Planctomyces sp. SH-PL62: one gene and its partner. The protein of the gene in region 1 interacts with the protein of each later gene in a pairwise test. Links are inferred from orthologs where the notes say so. Each region holds a gene or a part of one and is shown in the gene's direction. Other genes may lie near its edges.

Region 1 (3,961 bases):
CGGCGTGACGCTGGCCGTAGTCGATCGACAGGGCGAAGGGGGCGAAGCCCGCCGCCGAGGCCTCGGCCAGCACGGTGGCCGAGTCCAGGCCGCCGCTGAGCAGGACGACCGCCGGACGTTTCTGGTTCTCGACGCCGTTCACCGGTCGCGTCCTCCTCGTTCTCGTTCGATCGCCTCCCGCCCGTCGCCCGGCGATCCGGACTTGTCGGGGGGGCGAGCGTTCGGATATTGTAACATGATCGGCGGGGGACCGGCGTGCGCGGCGATTGCGCCGCGATTCGGCCGCCCCCAGACCGCCCGCCTCCGGCATGGACCGGACGTCGGGAACCCAATCGACGCCACGGATTCTCGGAGAAGGTAGAGCGATGGCTCACAAAAAAGGACAGGGCTCCAGCCGCAACGGTCGCGACTCGAACCCCCAGATGCTCGGCATCAAGCTCTACGGCGGCCAGGCGGCCCAGCCGGGGAGCATCATCTGCCGGCAGCGCGGGACGCGCTGGAGGCCGGGCAAGAACGTCGGCGTCGGCCGCGACTGGACGATCTTTTCGCTTGTCAACGGCCGGGTCAAGTTCGACCAGGAAGGCCGTCGGATCAATGTCGTCACCGAGGCCGAAGCCGTCGCCAACTGAACCGGGTCGGGGGTGAGCCGCGGCTGCGCGCGGACCCCCTCCCCCGATCGAGCGAAGACCAGGGAGGGCGGGCGTCCCTCGGCCGTCGGCCGGGACCCTCGCTCTCTGTTCGCTTGATGGACCCCCGTCTTCCACCGGATCGAGTCGCTCCATGTTCGCGGATCGCGTGACCATTTTCGTTCGCGGGGGAGACGGCGGCAACGGCTGCCTCAGCTTCCGTCGCGAGAAGTACGCGCCTCGCGGCGGCCCCAACGGGGGCGACGGCGGCGACGGCGGCGACGTGATCATCCGCGCCGAGGAAGGGCTCACCAACCTCGCCCACCTGTCGCACCAGCGGCACTGGAAGGCCGAGCGCGGCGACCACGGCCAGGGCTCCAACTGCTTCGGCAAGCGGGGCGAGCCGCTGACGATCACAGTCCCGGCGGGGACCATCATCCGCGACCGCGACCGCGGCCACGTCCTCCGCGACCTCAAGAACCACGGCGACCAGGTCGTCGTCGCCAAGGGGGGCCGAGGGGGCCACGGCAACACCTTCTTCAAGTCGTCCGTCAATCGCGCCCCCCGGCAGCACGAGTCCGGATTCCCCGGCGAGGAGCGCTGGATCGTCCTGGAGCTGAAGGTCATCGCCGACGTCGGCCTGATCGGCCTCCCCAACGCCGGCAAGTCGACCCTGCTCTCGCGAATCTCCCGCGCCCATCCCGAGATCGCCGACTACCCGTTCACCACCAAATACCCCAACCTGGGGACCGTCCTGGTCGACTCCGAGCACGCGTTCGTCGTCGCCGACATCCCCGGCCTGATCGAAGGCGCCCACACCGGGCTGGGGCTGGGCCACGAGTTCCTCCGCCACGTCGAACGCACCGGCCTGCTCGTCCATCTGGTCGAAGCCATGCCGGTCGACGGCTCGGACCCGGTGCGCAACTATGAGATGATCCGCAAGGAGCTGGAGCAGTACAGCCAGGCCCTGGCCGAGCGGCCCGAGCTGGTGGTGGTCACCAAGATGGACCTCACCGACGCCGAGGAGGCGCGCGACCGGCTCGCCCGCGAGATCGGCCGCGACGTGCTCTCCATCTCCGCCGTCACCGGCCGGGGCGTCCCCCAGCTCCTCCGCGCGATCCAGGAAAAGCTGAAGGACCGTCCCGAGGAAGAGGAGACGCCGGAGCCGACGCGGATCACGCTCCCGCCCGCCCCCGCCTCGCCTTCGATTCCGGACCCGGAATCGGACCCTGAGCCGGCCGCGGATTCGGTCTCTTCCGCGAGCGAATGACCATGCCCCGGATCGTCGCCGATATCGGCAACTCCCGTCTCAAGTGGGCCCTGCTCGACGAGCACGGGGCGTCCGGGCCGAGCGTCTCGCTCCCCCTCGACGACCCGAAGGTCTGGGGCGTCGTCCTCGACGGCTGGCTCCGTCCCGCGACCGGCCCGGCGACCTGGGCCGTCTCGTCGGTCAACCCTCCCCTGGCCGCTCGCCTGGGGGCGTTCCTGGCCGATCGGGGCGTGGCCGAGGTCCGCTGGTTCCTGACCGCGGCCGAGGTCCCGGTGGCCAAGGACGTCGAAGGGGCCGAGACCGGCGGCGCCGACCGCGCGCTCGCCGTGCTGGCGGCCTCGCGGCTGCTGGGCCCGGGGAGGCCGATCCTGGTGGTCTCGTGCGGCACCGCGATCACGATCGAACGGATCACCCCCGGCGGCGTCTGGCAAGGGGGGGCGATCGCGATGGGCATGGGCCTCTGCGCCCGCGCCTTGCACCACTTCACCGCCCAGCTCCCGCTGGTGGACCCCGGCCGTTGCGCCCCGTCGTGGGGCCGGTCCACGGTCCCCTCGCTGGAAGCCGGCGTCTTCTGGGGCTCGGTCGGGGCCGTCCGCGAGTTGCTGGCCCGCCAGGCGGTCGACCTCGGCGCCGCTCCCCTGGTCGTCTGGACCGGCGGCGACGCCTTCCGGCTCGCCCCGGCCGTCGAAGGCCCCGCCGCCCGCGTCATCCCCGACCTCGTCCTCCAGGGCCTCGTCCACGCGGCCTTCCCGAGCGAGCCATGACCATGCCGACGCCGACCGAATCGACCGATCGCGACCCCCTCCGTTGGGGATTCCTGGGCGCGGGCCGGATGGCCTCGGCCCTGGTGAAAGGGATGATCCGCGCGGGGGTGGCGACCCCCGACCGGATCGCCGCGAGCGACCCGATCCCCGCCGCGCGCGAGGAGCTGGGCCGCGAGGCCGGGATCGCCGTCCACGGGAGCAATCGGCCGGTCCTCGACGCCAGCGACGTGGTCGTCCTGGCGGTCAAGCCGCAGAGCATGGCGGGCGTGCTGGCCGAGATCGCCCCGGCGCTCGCCCCTCGGCATCTGGTGGTCTCGATCGCGGCCGGCGTCCCGATCGCCGCGATGTCGGCCGCGCTGGGGGCCGCGACGCGGATCGTCCGGGTGATGCCCAACACGCCCGCCCTGCTCGGCGAGGGGGCCTCGGCCTTCGCGCTGGGGGCGAACGCGACCGACGCCGACGCCGACGCCGTCCAGCGCTTCCTGGACTCGGTCGGCCGGGCCGTGCGGGTGCCGGAATCGCAGCTCGACGCCGTGACGGGCCTCTCGGGGAGCGGCCCGGCCTTCGTCTACATGATCATCGAGGCCCTCTCCGACGGCGGCGTCCGCGCGGGACTCCCGCGCGACGTGGCGACGACCCTCGCCGCCCAGACGGTCCTCGGCGCCGCCAGGATGGTCCTCGAAACGAAGATCCACCCCGGTGCCCTGAAAGACCAGGTGACGAGCCCCGGAGGCACCACGATCGCCGGCGTCCAGGTCCTCGAACGCCAAGCCCTCCGCGGCGCCCTCATCGACGCCGTCGAGGCCGCCTCCCGCCGCTCCGCGGAACTCGCGGCGATCGCGAAATCCTGAGCGGGCGCGGGCGGGCCGTCGGTCGGCTTCACCCTCACCCTCGCCCTCCCACCTGGGCCGCAGCCAGGAGGATCATGGCGAAGATCAGGCCGACGAAGAAGAGCATGTAGATGAGACGGTAGCACTTCAGGAGCGACGAGAGGGCGGCCATCAGGTGGGCGACGTCGCGTCCTTGGGAGTCGACCACCAGGCGGAAGTCCCGGCCGGCGCGGTGGGTCCAGACGCCGAAGACCATGAACAGCATCGCCAGGAAGAGGAAGCCGACCTCGATCTCCTGGTATCGCGACCAGCGCTGGATGGTCATGACGGCGAAGCAGAGGCCGATGCCGACCATGAACAGGCCGACGAAGCTCATCTTCGAGCCGAGATCGCGGATGATCCGATTCTCGACCTCGTTGAACTCGTAGCCGGGGCGCGGGGGGTGGACGGGCGAGGGGAGGACGCCCGCGG
Region 2 (2,798 bases), 1.5 Mb from region 1 along the record:
GGCCTGATGCCCTCGCCCCGGTCCGGCACCGTGACGACCGACATCGCCTCGGCGGTGCGGGAGTTCAAGGCCGGCAAGATCGAGTTCCGCAACGACAAGGGGGGCAACGTGGCGGTCCCGGTCGGGAAGATCAACTTCTCGGAGGACCAGCTCGTCGAGAATATTAACGCCTTCCTCGCGTATCTGCGGACCATCAAGCCGGCGACCTCGAAGGGGACGTACATCCAGACGATCACCGTCTCGGCCACGATGAGCCCCGGGATCCGGGTTTCCGCCTGATCGGGCCCACTCCTGATCGACGGTTGCGTCGAAACTTATCGAACACGACGAGACGGAAACCACGGTCCCAGCCATGAGCAAATACGTAAAAGAATTGATGATGGATCAGCTCCGCGACGAGCTGTCGGGGAGCCGGTCGATGCTGATCATCGACTTCAAGGGGCTGGACGCGGTCAGCGAACACCAGTTCCGAATGGACCTCCGCAAGAAGTCGATCAAGGTTCGGACGCTGAAGAACACTCTGGCGCGCCGGGTCCTGACGGATCTGGGCGTCGAAGGGCTGTCGCAGTTCCTCGAAGGGCCTTCGGTCCTGGTTTGGGGCGGCGCCGGTCCCGCCGAGCTCGCCAAGGAGATCTCGGCGCAGCTCAAGAAGCTGAAGAAGCCGCAGATCAAGGGTGGCGCGGTCGACGGCGTGGTGATCGGACCCGACCAGGTCGAGGACATCACCAAGCTGCCGAGTCGCGAGGAGTTGATCGGCCGCGTGGCCGCCCTGGCCCTCGCCCCGGTCACTCGGGTCGTCAGCCTGGCCAATGCTCCGGCCTCCGCCCTGTTGGGCCAGCTTCAGACGATCGTCGAGGGGGCTCCGGCCGACGAGGCCGAATCCGCGACCGACGCCGTTCCGGAAGAGGCTTGATCCAACCCCCCGGACCCGCCTTGCGGCGGGTCCTCGACCGATCATGACCCGGCGGGGGTTCCGGGGATCCCGAGCCGCCCGCCTCGCACGACCGCCTTCAATTTCACCGGGTGCGTCCCGCGACGCACGCCGACGCCTGATTCGCCGTATCTCTCGATCGAGGAAGAAAGGATCGTTCTCGCTATGGCTACCGCCGAAGCCCCGACGTTCGCCGACAACATCAAGACCCTGGGCGAGTCCATCGTTCAGCTGACCGTCCTCGAAGCCAAGGCCCTCGGCGACTACCTTGAGGTCGTCCACGGCATCAAGCCGGCCGCCGCCGCCGTCGCCGCCGCCCCGGCCGCCGCCGCCGCCCCGGCCGAGGCCGCCGCCCCGAAGACCGAGTTCGACGTCAGCCTCGAGGCCATCGGCGCGAACAAGATCAACGTCATCAAGGTCGTCCGCGCCGCCACGGCCCTGGGGCTCAAGGAAGCCAAGGACCTGGTCGAGGCCGCCCCCAAGGACATCAAGACCGGGCTGTCGAAGGAAGACGCCGAGAAGCTCAAGAAGGAGCTCGAGGAAGCCGGCGCCACCGTCAAGCTCAAGTGAGCGAAAGGGGGCGGACCACGTCCGTCCTCGCCATCGTCAACGCCCGGGCCCTCGATCGCGAGGAGCCCGGGCGCTCGATGATCTGGCATCGTCGATACGAGGGGTGTGGGCGACGGTGATCCATCCGTCCGCTCGTCGCCTCCGTCGTCCTTTCTGCAGCAGCTCTGCTCGGCCCGCGATCACGAGGTGAACGCGGCGACCTTCGGCCCGGATGACGATGCGCCACCGACGACCATCACTGGCCGACGCCATCTCGGGCCCCGCCCGGATCGACCGCATTCCCGCGCACGCATCACCGGCCCCGTCGTCCTTATTCGAACGTCTTGAGACCCCCGACCGATCCCCTGCTGAGTCGCCCGCGGTCCCCCGCGGGCCGTCGCCGTTTGGGGTGGTCGCCGCCCGCCGCATCCGGCCGGCTCGAATGGACTCGGGCGCGTCTCCGGCGAGACCGACGACGACCGCGACCCCGGCCCGTGCCCCTTTCTCTTCTCGAGGAGCGCGACCTTAATGCCCACTCCGACGACCGTGCGGAGGATCGTCCCCGCCCAGAAGCGGAATTTCGGACGTATCCACGACGAGTTCCCGGTCCCCGACCTCACGCAGATCCAGACGCGGAGTTACGAGCGGTTCCTCCAGGCCGACGACCCGGCCGAGAGCCGGCTCGACTCGGGCCTGGAAGGGGTTTTCCGCGAGATCTTCCCGATCGAGAGTTATGACAAGACGCTGAAGCTCGAATACATCCGTTACGATCTGGGCAAGCCTCGCTACGACCCTGACGAGTGCCGTCAGCTTCGGCTCACGTACGGGCGTCCCCTGCACGTCTGGCTCCGGTTGAACAAGGGGGAGACGACCCTCGAGGAATCCGTCTACCTCGGCGACATGCCGGTCATGATCGGCGGCGGCGAGTTCATCATCAACGGCGCCGAGCGCGTGGTCGTCAGCCAGCTCCACCGCTCGCCGGGCGTGGACTTCGTGGTGGAGGTCGAGTCCACCGACAAGAAGCTGCACGCCTGCCGGGTGATCCCCGAACGCGGCAGCTGGATCGAGCTGCAGGTCACCAAGAAGGACACCCTCGGCGTCCGGATCGACCAGTCGGGCAAGTTCTCGTCGATGACGCTCCTGCGCGCCATGAGTCCGGCGTTCTCGTCGGACGAGGCCATGCTCGAAGCGTTCTACGACTCGGAGGAGATCGACTCCTCGGATTCCAAGGCCGTGACCCTGCTGGAGAACAAGGTCGCCTGCGGCGACGTCGTCGACCCCAGCACGGGCGAGGTCCTCGTCGACAGCGGGGCGACGA

Evidence for each region. Proteins that work in one complex are often made in the same cells at the same time.
Region 2: the proteins of obgE (region 1) and rplL interact in binary tests that used the Escherichia coli proteins (3 or more experiments, as listed by UniProt). The link is inferred for Planctomyces sp. SH-PL62 from one-to-one orthologs.

Annotation. Positions count from the first base shown.
Region 1 is NZ_CP011273.1:2,312,812-2,316,772, reverse strand. Bases 1-2,838 are described here. They hold obgE (GTPase ObgE), read left to right. Parts: upstream 1-780; coding sequence 781-1,896; downstream 1,897-2,838. Other genes in these bases: proC (pyrroline-5-carboxylate reductase), read left to right, coding at 2,663-2,838; VT85_RS08900 (type III pantothenate kinase), read left to right, coding at 1,899-2,660; rpmA (50S ribosomal protein L27), read left to right, coding at 366-629; queC (7-cyano-7-deazaguanine synthase QueC), read right to left, coding at 1-142. Outside these bases: more of proC, read left to right, coding at 2,839-3,511; VT85_RS08890 (hypothetical protein), read right to left, coding at 3,546-3,961. UniProt on the Escherichia coli protein: An essential GTPase which binds GTP, GDP and possibly (p)ppGpp with moderate affinity, with high nucleotide exchange rates and a fairly low GTP hydrolysis rate.
Region 2 is NZ_CP011273.1:804,163-806,960, forward strand. It holds rplL (50S ribosomal protein L7/L12), read left to right. Parts: upstream 1-1,096; coding sequence 1,097-1,501; downstream 1,502-2,798. Other genes in the region: rplA (50S ribosomal protein L1), read left to right, coding at 1-279; rplJ (50S ribosomal protein L10), read left to right, coding at 353-913; rpoB (DNA-directed RNA polymerase subunit beta), read left to right, coding at 2,009-2,798. UniProt on the Escherichia coli protein: The binding site for several of the GTPase factors involved in protein synthesis (IF-2, EF-Tu, EF-G and RF3). Is thus essential for accurate translation.